DNA from 2 places in the Eubacterium sp. SB2 genome. Region 2 is predicted to be linked to the other one. Evidence: predicted binding sites of a transcription regulator. Region 2 holds the regulator's gene; the other holds the start of a gene.
What was found. The regulator HrcA, encoded in region 2, represses chaperone genes, less so after heat shock. The targets are predictions, from matches to a motif close to TGTTAGCACTCNNNNNNNNNGAGTGCTAACA.
Positions count from the first base shown of each region.

Region 1: a site for HrcA is predicted at 3,372-3,402, ahead of htpG (molecular chaperone HtpG). Genes of this name have one in related genera too.

Region 1 is NZ_LN865153.1:811,774-817,431, forward strand. Features, by position in the region: gene BN1938_RS15965 (GDSL-type esterase/lipase family protein) at 1-9, opposite strand, end outside; gene BN1938_RS15970 (DUF5721 family protein) at 221-709, shown strand; gene htpG (molecular chaperone HtpG) at 1,222-3,276, opposite strand; gene BN1938_RS15980 (TetR/AcrR family transcriptional regulator) at 3,955-4,551, shown strand; gene BN1938_RS15985 (ABC transporter ATP-binding protein) at 4,538-5,398, shown strand; gene BN1938_RS15990 (fluoroquinolone export ABC transporter permease subunit) at 5,395-5,658, shown strand, end outside.
Region 2 is NZ_LN865151.1:523,541-529,198, forward strand. Features, by position in the region: gene BN1938_RS07210 (chromate transporter) at 100-654, opposite strand; gene BN1938_RS07215 (chromate transporter) at 651-1,196, opposite strand; gene hrcA (heat-inducible transcriptional repressor HrcA) at 2,376-3,425, shown strand; gene grpE (nucleotide exchange factor GrpE) at 3,441-4,154, shown strand; gene dnaK (molecular chaperone DnaK) at 4,195-5,658, shown strand, end outside.

The sequences.
Region 1 (5,658 bases), on a different contig from region 2:
TCTTTTCATTTTCATCATATGTTACTAAGACCTTTCGCTTTATCCTGTTTCCGTACTTTTTATAATACTTTTTTTACCCTTAAAAGTCAATCTTTCCACCTGATTCGCCTCATTTTTCATTACTGTTTTGACAGAGCCATTTTTCTCCTACCCGCCGCCCGGATTTTATGTTACAATAACAAACAGGCTTTATTTGATAATCATCGCGGAGGAAAACAATATGATCGCACTGCGCCTAACCAGTATTAAAGACTTTATGTCACACCTTCTGTTATCCGAAACATTCGACAGCTTCCAATTCATAGAAGGAGAAATCGTCACCTTCAACACATTCACAATAGACGGTTTCGTCCAAAAGCCCTTTTACCCCGAAGAAGAAAACATTCCGGAATACTCCCTCTGGAAAACCCTGAGAGAGTACTGCTTCACCCTGATCAAAGGCAGAAAAACCCCACTCAGTTTCAAATTCATCTTCCGCCTGTCCCCCCAGAACACCGCCCGCCTCATAGCCCAGAACCGCCTGGACTTCACCCCCGACCAAATCCAGGGCCTATACCTCAACATCCGCTATGACGGCACAACCCTCCAATGCATAACAGGCACCTCCCTAAAAACCTTCACCATGGACAAATCCCTCGAAAAATCCTGGGACACCATGGTCCAAAAATTCTTCACCCAAAAACAAATCCCCTACGACCTGGAAGCTTAGGCAAAGCCTAAGCTTCCACTACTTCAGCCTTCCCCCTACGACGCAAGGAGGTACACATCCACAGCCTCCAGCAATAAGAATGCAAACCACCTCTCCATTCGGCCCTTACCTATCTCCTGAAACAAAAGACTTACCTATCTCCTGACTGGTCAACTGGTCAACAGCCCATCCCCGTCCCCCTCTCGTCCCCGAACTGCCTCCCCCCTAAGTAATCCTCTGCCAATTTGATGAACCCAGCCATTCCCGTCCGGCATAAGGGATTTTGCGGGACAATTGGATTTAGAGATTAGATTTACTTAATGAAAAAAGAGCTGTGACTGGGGACAAAACTGTGATTCCGAATCACAGTTTTGCCTGGACCCGTAGTGTGAAATTCATCAGAATTTCACACTGCGTGTCCAGGTTGCCCCAGTCACGGCTCTTTTTTCATTTAGTAAATCAATCTCCAAATCCAGTCCCGCAAAATCCCTTATGCCGGACGGGAATGGCGCCCCTTCTCCAATCCAGCCCCCTTACTTAGTAAGCAGCATCATAATCTCATTACTGCGTTGTACGAATGCCGTCATCTCTGCCGGGCTCAACGGTTTATGAGCCAGCATAGCCAGATCATAAAGCTGTCTGCAGATGATAGGTACGCTCTTACTGCGTTTATGCTCTAAAACAAACTTGACAAGCGGATGGTTTGCATTTAAGATCAAGGTTGCCTGGCTTCCGAACATACCGGCATCCATACCACCCATGCTGTACATCTTCATCATCTCTTCCATACGTCTGGACTGCTCAGAAAGCACTGCCATGGAAGCTACATTATCGTCTTTGAGTTTTTCGACTTTCACATCCAGCTTATCATTGTTCAGCTCTTTTCGGAAGATTTCAATCAGGCTGTCTGTGGTTTTCTTAAACTCTTCCTTTTCTTCCTCTGAAACCTCATCTTTCAGGGAATCATGCACATCCGCATCAATTCTCAGGAATCTCACCTTCGGGTTGCGCTGCTCCAGATAAGTGATAAATGCGGAATCAATGTTGTGTGTCAGCAGAATCGCATCCTGGTCGTGTTCTTTGAACATATTGATATACTGGCTCTGCTGCTGTTCATTTGTTACATAGTAAATGTCGGTCTTGATCTCCTCTACTTCATTCTCGGCCTTGTTCTCTGCTTCATTTTCGTCAGCACTATCTTCTGCCTTTTCCTCCCGATCATTCGGAGTTACGACGGAACCGCCGTTAGCCTCGATTAACTCTTCCAGTGTTAAATATTTATGATCCAGGTTTTTAAATAAAATAGAATCTTTGATTTTCTCACCGAACTTTTCATCCTTCAGGCAGCCAAACTTGATAAATGGACTGATGTCATCCCAGTATTTTTCATAGTTTTCCTTGTCGGTCTTAAACATTCCGTTGAGTTTATCTGCAACTTTCTTGGAAATATAATCCGCCACTTTATTCACAAATCCATCGTTCTGCAGGGCACTTCTGGAAACATTCAGCGGCAGGTCAGGACAGTCAATGACACCTTTTAATATCATCAGGAATTCCGGAATGACTTCTTTGATGTTGTCCGCAATAAATACCTGGTTGTTGTACAGTTTAATGGTTCCCTCGATGGAATCGTATTCTGTATTGATTTTCGGGAAATAAAGAATTCCCTTGAGATTAAACGGATAGTCCATGTTCAAGTGAATCCAGAACAATGGTTCCTTATAATCCATAAATACCTTGCGGTAGAAGTCAATATACTCCTCTTTTGTACATTCACTCGGGTTCTTTGCCCAAAGAGGATGAATATCGCTGATGGATACCGGGCGTTTTACAATCTTGACTTTTTTCTTCGGTTCGCCTTCTTCGCCCTCTTTTGGCTCTTCCGTGATATGCTCTACGACTTCGTCCGTATCAAGCAGTTCTTCCTCATCAATTGTCTCATAAGACGGCGCTTCATTTTCCTTGGAAAGGAAGATCTCTACCGGCATAAAGGAGCAGTATTTTTCCAGAACTTCCCTTGCCTTGTACTCATTCGCAAACTGTAGGCTCTCCTCATTCAAAAACAGGGTTATCTCGGTACCTACATCGGTTTTATTACCGTCCTGCATCTCATATTCTGTGCCGCCCTCGCTTACCCAGTGTACCGGAACCGCACCTTCCTGGTAGGACAGCGAGTCAATATGAACCTCATCCGCCACCATAAAAGAAGAGTAGAATCCCAGACCGAAATGTCCAATCATCTCATCCTCAGTCGTTTTATCTTTATACTTCTCCAGGAACTGGGTAGCACCGGAGAATGCGATCTGTGTAATATACTCCTCTACTTCACCCGCTGTCATACCCAAGCCATTATCAATAAACTTTAATGTCTTCTCCTCCGGGTTAACAATAACCTGAATCTTTGCCTTGTAATCATCCGGCAGTTCATATTCCCCCATCATGTCCAGCTTTTTCAGCTTTGTGATGGCGTCACAGCCATTAGATACAAGCTCGCGCATAAAAATATCGTGGTCAGAATATACCCATTTCTTAATAATCGGAAATATATTCTCGCTGTCAATGGATAAGTTACCTTTTTTTGTTCCCATATATAACACTCCTTTTCATTATAATAGCTGTTTCGTAAGCCTTTATTACCACCTAGAAGATATTCTAATACACTGGATTTCAAAAGTCAATAAAAAGTTAGCACTCTTTATAGATGAGTGCTAATAAAATAATAAAAAAAATAAAAACTTTATAAATCGGGATTTAGTGACGAGCTTTAGTCTCGGCGCGGATGGGGACGCTCCATAAAGGGATAGCTGAAAGCCTCCCGGAGAACATCCATGTCCTTTCAAAAACGCGGCCGCGGACCTAAGAAATTCTAGGCGGGAAACAGCCCTGAAAATGGAGCACCACTGACACATCACGAGAAATCATCGGATTTCTCGTGATGTGTCAGTGGTGCTCCATTTTCAGGGCTGTTTCCCAAGTTTTTGCTGAACCCAGCGCGGGAAATCATCAGATTTCCCGTAATGTGTTCAGCGTACCCGCCTATCCGGCATCGGGTGTTCTAGAATCACTTAGCAGCACGGGTGCATATCGCAACGGCATATACAGCCCCAGCGCCTTCCCGGCCTCCCTGTCATGAAGCGTCCCCGTCCGTCGACAAGTCTAAAGCTTGCCGACTAAATCCCGATTTTCTCTTGACAAAGTGTAATGCTGGCGTTATGATCAATATGACCAAATAATTTTAATTAGTCATATTGATCGGAGGATTAATTATGCCAAAGTTCAACGATACTGAAAGAAAAATGATTAAGCAAAAATTACTGCAGGAAGGTGAACGTTTATTTACTTCATATGGTATCAAAAAAGTATCCATTGATGAGATTGTACAGGCCGCCGGTATTGCGAAAGGTTCCTTTTATTCTTTTTACTCGAATAAAGAACACCTCTACATGGATATTTCTGCAAATCTGCAGTTAAAAATGTGGGGTGACATGGATGCATTTTTGAATAATCACCGTTCCTTGCCGCCAAGGGATCTTTGTAAACAGTGCTTTCTCTGGATGTTTGGGGAACTGGAGCGCTATCCTATGCTGAGCCAGACGAACAGTGAAATCGCCGAATATCTGTTCCGCAAACTTCCTCCGGAAGTGATTGAAGCACATACCCGGGACGACAGTCATGAACTTATTAAGCTGCAGGAATATGGGGTGCATTTTACATGCGGCATTGAAATTGCAACAAAAACACTGCAGACACTGGCGATTAGTTTTCTCAGCCTGCAGCAGGAGCAGACAGATGATCAGCAGACTATTATGGGAATCATCCTGGATGGTGTCTTAAAGGAGATTGTAAGCGATGAAAGTAATTGATGTCCAGAATGTTTATCTAAAATATCCGGCCTCAAAGGATGATACTATACGAGGGATTAGTTTTGATGTAAAGCAGGGCGAAATATTTGGCTTTCTCGGTCCGTCCGGGGCTGGAAAAAGTACCGTACAGAAAATATTAACAGGAACTCTCCGCGATTATCGCGGGAGTGTCCGTGTTTTTGGTGACGAGATCAGGCACAGAACCAGCGATTATTATGAAAATATCGGTGTGGATTTTGAGTTTCCCAACTTTTATGAAAAATTTACCGCGCTCGAAAATTTAAAGTATTTTGCTTCGATTTATTCCGTCAGAACAACCGATCCATTGGAACTTTTAGAAAAGGTTGGCCTTCGCCCTGATGCCGGCAAAAAAGTCTCCAGCTATTCAAAAGGTATGAAAATGCGGCTTGGTTTTATACGTTCATTGCTGCATGATCCCAAACTGCTCTTTCTGGACGAGCCCACCAGCGGCCTTGATCCTGCAAATGCAAGGGTGCTGAAGGATATGATATTGGAACAGAAAAAGAAGGGAAAGACCATCATATTAACGACCCATAACATGCATGATGCGGAGGAACTCTGCGACCGTGTTGCTTTTATTGTTGACGGTACGGTGAAAACGATAGATTCGCCGCATGCTTTGCGTAAAAGCAGATTTGATACAGAGGTTGAATATTGTTTTTCCGATCATGGAAAAGAAAGACAAAGTGTTTGTACTCTTTCCAGTCTGGCCGATGCCCGGGACTTTCAAACCGCAATGAAAAATGGGACACTGACCAGTATTCATTCAAAAGAACCGACGCTTGAGGATATCTTTATTTCATTGACAGGGAGGGGCTTACAATGAGATTTTTTCACGCCTTAAAGAATGATATCCGGTTTCAAATAAAATATGGTTTTTATTTTCTGTACGCATTCTTCAGTGGGGTTTATATTGCAGTGCTGCTTTTAATCCCCTCCCAATACAAGATAATGGCAGCTTCCCTTATCATATTGACGGATCCTGCCATGCTTGGTGTATTCTTCACAGGCGGCATCTGGCTGCTGGAAAAGGGAGAGGGCTTACATCGTTTTTGGAGTGTTTCCCCTCTTCGTCCCTGCGAGTAT
Region 2 (5,658 bases):
TGGCTGAGGGGCGCCATCGAGGAGCGAGATGCACCAGCGGCGTACGGGAAGGCTTATGCTGATTTTGGAAGCCTTCCCGTACGCCGCTGGTGCATCTCGCTATCTCAATACAATAACCCCGGCCACTGCTCCTGCGATTATCCATATGAGGGGATGGATATTTTTGAGTGGTTTGACCTGCAGCAGTATGAAGATGACTATTCCGATCAGGATGGCGGGATAGTTGAGTGAGAGGGTTTCTTTGCTGGCGTCGGCGAATGTTATTCGGACAATCTGCCATACGGCGTATCCGATCAGTGCGGCTATCATGGGACGGATCCCGTAGAAGGCGGATTTGACGTATTTGTTTTCGCTGAAGTTGGACATGAATTTGGCTATGATGATTATAATAATGAGGGCAGGACAGACCAGGCCGATGGTTGCAGTAAGCGCTCCGGGGATTCCACCTGCATGAAAGCCTGCATAGGTTGCCATGTTAATACCGATCGGGCCGGGGGTACTTTCACTAATTGCTATCATATTTGCCAGTTCTGTTGTGGTAAACCATGAATATTTTTGGGTCAGTTCCATCAAAAAAGGTACGGTTGCCATTCCTCCGCCAATAGAAAAAAGCCCGATTTTAAAGAATTCTATAAATAAGGTAAGATAGATCATGCTCTTTTTTTCTCCTTCAGTATATTTACAATGATGCCGGTTCCAGCGGCACAGATGACCAGTATAATAGTAGGAATCGGAGAGAATGTGGCGAGTAGAAAACCGGCGAGGAAGATAAGCAGTCCCAGCTTATCACGGATGCCCGATCTGGCCAGCGAGATAACGGTATTGATCATTAGGGCGCAAACCGCAATCCGAATGCCGGCCAGTGCATGCAAAACGGCCGGGATGTCCATAAAACGGCTCAAAATACTGGCTATCAGACAGATAATAATAACAGAAGGGCTTACCATCCCCAAAGTACCAAAAACAGCTCCCGGAACACCAGCCTGTTGATATCCGATATAAGTAGAGGTATTAACCGCAATAATACCCGGAGTACACTGTCCGATAGCATAGATATCCAGAATCTCCTCATCTGTAGCCCATTTCTTTTTCAGCACAACCTCACGCTTTAACATAGGCAGCATAGCCATGCCGCCTCCAAAAGTAAGTCCACCTACACGAAAAAAGGTCACATACAATTCCCATAATTTCTTCATCAGAATCCTCCTATACAAATATAACACTCCGGTACTTCATGCATTTCTTCCTATAGAAAATCATATCATTCTATATATTCTACGACTTTTCATAAAAAGATTCAATCAAACCTATGTAAAATCGGGATTCAGTTGACAGGCTTCAGTCCTGTCGACGGATGGGGACGCTTCATGACAGGGAGGCCGGGGAGGCGCTGGGGCTGTATATGCCGTTGCGATATGCACCCATGCTGCTAAGTGATTCTAGAACACCCGATGCCGGATAGGCGGGTACGCTGAACACATCACGGGAAATCTGATGATTTCCCGCGCTGGGTTCAGCAAAAACTTGATTTGGTGATCAAGTTTTTCCCCGCCTATCCGGCATCGGCTGTTCAAGAATCACTAAGCGCATTCCAGCATTTCGCAACGGCATATACAGCCCCAGCACCTCCCCGGCCTCCCTGTCATAAAGCTGGCTCATCCAATCGGCAGGAAAGCTCGCCAACCGGGTGGGATCCCGGACCAGGGCAGCGGATGTGGATTGGCTATGCGTGTCTTTTCATCTTCAAGATGCGTATTGAATTATTTTGATACCGGAAGCGTATCCCCTTGCTTTTTACACCTACTGGGGACATAAAAGTGCCACCAATTCTATATCCATACGCTGCCCCCGTTTGAGGCCCCTCCTTAGAAACGAGCTTTTTCCTACCGGTTGGATGCGCCAGCTCCATGAAGGGATAGCCGAAAACCTCCCGGAGAACATCCATGTCCTTTCAAAAACGCTCAAAGCGGACCTTAGAAATTCTTGGTGGGAAACAGCCCTGAAAATGGAGAGATTTTTGGATTCCGAATCCAAAAATCAGCTGACCCAGCGCGAGAAATCATCGGATTTCTCGTGATGTGTCAGTGGTGCTCCATTTTCAGGGCTGTTTCCCGCCTAGAATTTCTTAGGTCCGCGGCCGCGTTTTTGAAAGGACATGGATGTTCTCCGGGAGGTTTTCGGCTATCCCTTTATGGAGCGTCCCCATCCGCGCCGAAACTAAAGCTCGTCGCTAAATCCCGATTTTGTATAAAAAATATATAAAGACTGTTGACAAAAATTATCCATGGTGCTATCTTAGTATACGTAAGGTGTTAGCACTCAAAACTAAAGAGTGCTAATAAGCAAAAGGCTGAATCAAAAAGGAGGGTCCGGATATGGCAGCAGTTACTGAAATGACTGACAGGAAGCTAGTGATTTTAAAAGCAATTATCCGGAATTATCTGGAGACGGGCGAACCGGTAGGTTCCAGAACCCTTTCGAAATATACGGAATTGAATCTGAGTTCAGCTACTATTCGAAACGAGATGGCAGATCTGGAGGATCTGGGATACATATTCCAGCCCCACACATCTGCAGGGCGCATTCCTTCAGACAAAGGCTATCGGCTGTATGTGGATATGCTGATGGAGGAGAAAGAGCAGGAGATCACAGAACTGAGGAACACAATGCTTGAAAAGACAGACAAAGTTGACAAGATATTGCAGCAGGCAGCCAAAGTTCTAGCAGCGAATACAAATTATGCGACTATGGTTTCGGCCCCGGTCAACAGCAGGAACACATTGAAGTTTATCCAGCTTTCACAGGTGGATGAAGAACAGATTGTGGCAGTGATCGTGATGGGCGGCAACGTCATCAAGAATAAAATTATTGATGTCGGTGAAACTTTAAGTAGTGAGACTCTGCTGAAGCTGAATATGCTGCTGAATACGACCCTGAACGGGATGTCCATAGAAGAGATTAACCTCGGCCTGATCGCAAGGCTGAAGGAACAGGCTGGGATTCACAGCCAGGTGATCAGTGATGTTCTGGATGCTGTGGCAGAGATCATCCATGTGGATGAGGATATGGAGATTTATACCAGCGGTGCCACGAATATTTTTAAGTATCCGGAGCTTAGCGATAAGCAGAGCGCACAGGAAATTATCAGTGCATTTGAAGAAAAGCAGCAATTGGCCGATCTCGTTACCGAGACACTGGCCAGTGAAGATAATCATGGAATTCAGGTATACATTGGAGATGAAGCACCGGTGAAGACCATGAAAGACTGCAGTGTTGTGACAGCAACCTACGAATTGGGCGAAGGCATGAAGGGTACTATAGGTATCATAGGTCCAAAGCGTATGGATTATGAACATGTCATGAAGACGCTGAAGACTCTGCAGAATGAGTTGGATGCAATTTATTACAAAGACCCAAAAGAATAGGAAGGTGAATAGCTGGTGGAAGAGAAGATGAGCAAAGAAGATATGGTAAGAGAAGCCGTAGAGGAAGCCAAGGCTAAGGCCGCAAAGGAAGCGGAAAAAGAAAGAGACGAAAACCAGTCTGAGTCCGAAGCCGGGCCGGAAGCCTGTGAGGATGTACAGGAAGAAACAGAGTGCACAGACAACGGTGAGGATGCCGAAGAAGCCGAAGAGAATGAAGAACCGGATGCGGCTGAGGATGAAGAAGACAAATCCGGTAAAGAAAAGAAGCGCTTCGGCAGAAAGAATAAAAAAGATAAAAAAGACGAGAAGATCGAAGAACTGACTGACAGGCTTACCCGTCAAATGGCAGAGTTTGATAACTTCCGCAAGCGTACGGAAAAGGAGAAATCCCAGATGTACGAGATAGGTGCGAAAGATATCATAGAAAAGATTCTTCCGGTCGTGGATAATTTTGAACGCGGCCTGGCAGCTGTGCCGGAGGAAGAACAGTCCAATCCTTTTGCAGAGGGAATGGAAAAGATTTATAAACAGCTGATGACTACACTAGAAGAGGTCGGTGTGAAACCGATCGAGGCGGTTGGAAATGAATTTAACCCGGACTTCCATAATGCAGTCATGCATGTGGAGGATGAAGAACTTGGCGAAAATATCGTAGCCGAGGAGTTCCAAAAAGGCTACACATACCGCGACAGTGTAGTAAGACATAGTATGGTAAAAGTAGCAAACTAATTTCTCATTCAAAATCAAAATATTTTAGGAGGAAATGATTATGGGCAAAATAATTGGTATTGACTTAGGTACAACAAACAGCTGCGTAGCTGTTATGGAAGGTGGACAGCCGACTGTCATCGCAAATACAGAGGGGGCAAGAACAACTCCGTCCGTAGTAGCATTTACAAAGACAGGAGAGCGTCTTGTGGGAGAGCCTGCAAAACGTCAGGCAGTAACGAATGCAGACAAAACAATCTCTTCCATTAAAAGAGAGATGGGAACCGATTATAAAGTAACAATCGATGACAAAAAGTATTCTCCTCAGGAGATTTCTGCTATGATTCTTCAGAAAATGAAAGCGGATGCAGAAGGATACCTTGGTGAAAAAGTAACGGAAGCAGTTATCACTGTACCGGCTTACTTTAACGATGCTCAGCGCCAGGCAACAAAGGATGCAGGTAAGATCGCAGGGCTGGACGTGAAGCGTATCATCAACGAGCCTACAGCAGCAGCGCTTGCATATGGCCTTGACAATGAAAAAGAGCAGAAGATCATGGTATACGATCTTGGCGGCGGTACTTTCGACGTATCAATCATTGAAATCGGCGACGGAGTTATCGAAGTATTATCTACAGCAGGAAATAACAGACTCGGCGGAGACGATTTTGACCAGAAGATTACTGATTATATGCTGGCTGACTTCAAGGCAAAAGAGGGCGTAGACTTATCCGGGGATAAGATGGCTCTTCAGAGACTGAAAGAAGCCGCTGAGAAGGCAAAAAAAGAGCTTTCATCTGCAACAACAACCAACATCAACCTTCCGTTCATCACAGCTACATCCGAAGGACCGAAGCATTTCGATATGAACCTGACAAGAGCGAAGTTCGATGAACTGACACATGATCTTGTTGAAAAGACAGCGGAACCGGTAAGACGTGCGCTGTCAGATGCAGGCATCTCCGCATCTGAGCTGGGCCAGGTACTGCTGGTTGGTGGTTCCACACGTATTCCTGCAGTTCAGGAAGAAGTAAAACGTCTGACAGGCAAAGAGCCAAGCAAGTCTCTGAACCCGGACGAGTGTGTTGCACTCGGCGCTTCTGTACAGGGCGGTAAGCTGGCCGGAGACGCAGGCGCAGGCGATATCCTTCTGCTGGATGTTACACCACTGTCACTTTCTATCGAGACAATGGGCGGCGTGGCAACAAGACTGATCGAAAGAAACACAACGATTCCTACAAAGAAGAGCCAGATCTTCTCCACGGCAGCAGATAATCAAACAGCAGTTGATATCAATGTTGTACAGGGAGAAAGACAGTTCGCAAGAGACAACAAGTCCCTCGGACAGTTCAGACTGGATGGAATTCCGCCGGCTCCGCGTGGAATCCCGCAGATCGAAGTAACATTCGATATCGATGCAAACGGTATCGTAAATGTATCAGCGAAAGACCTCGGAACAGGCAAAGAGCAGCACATCACAATTACTGCGGGCTCCAACATGTCAGATGATGACATCCAGAAGGCG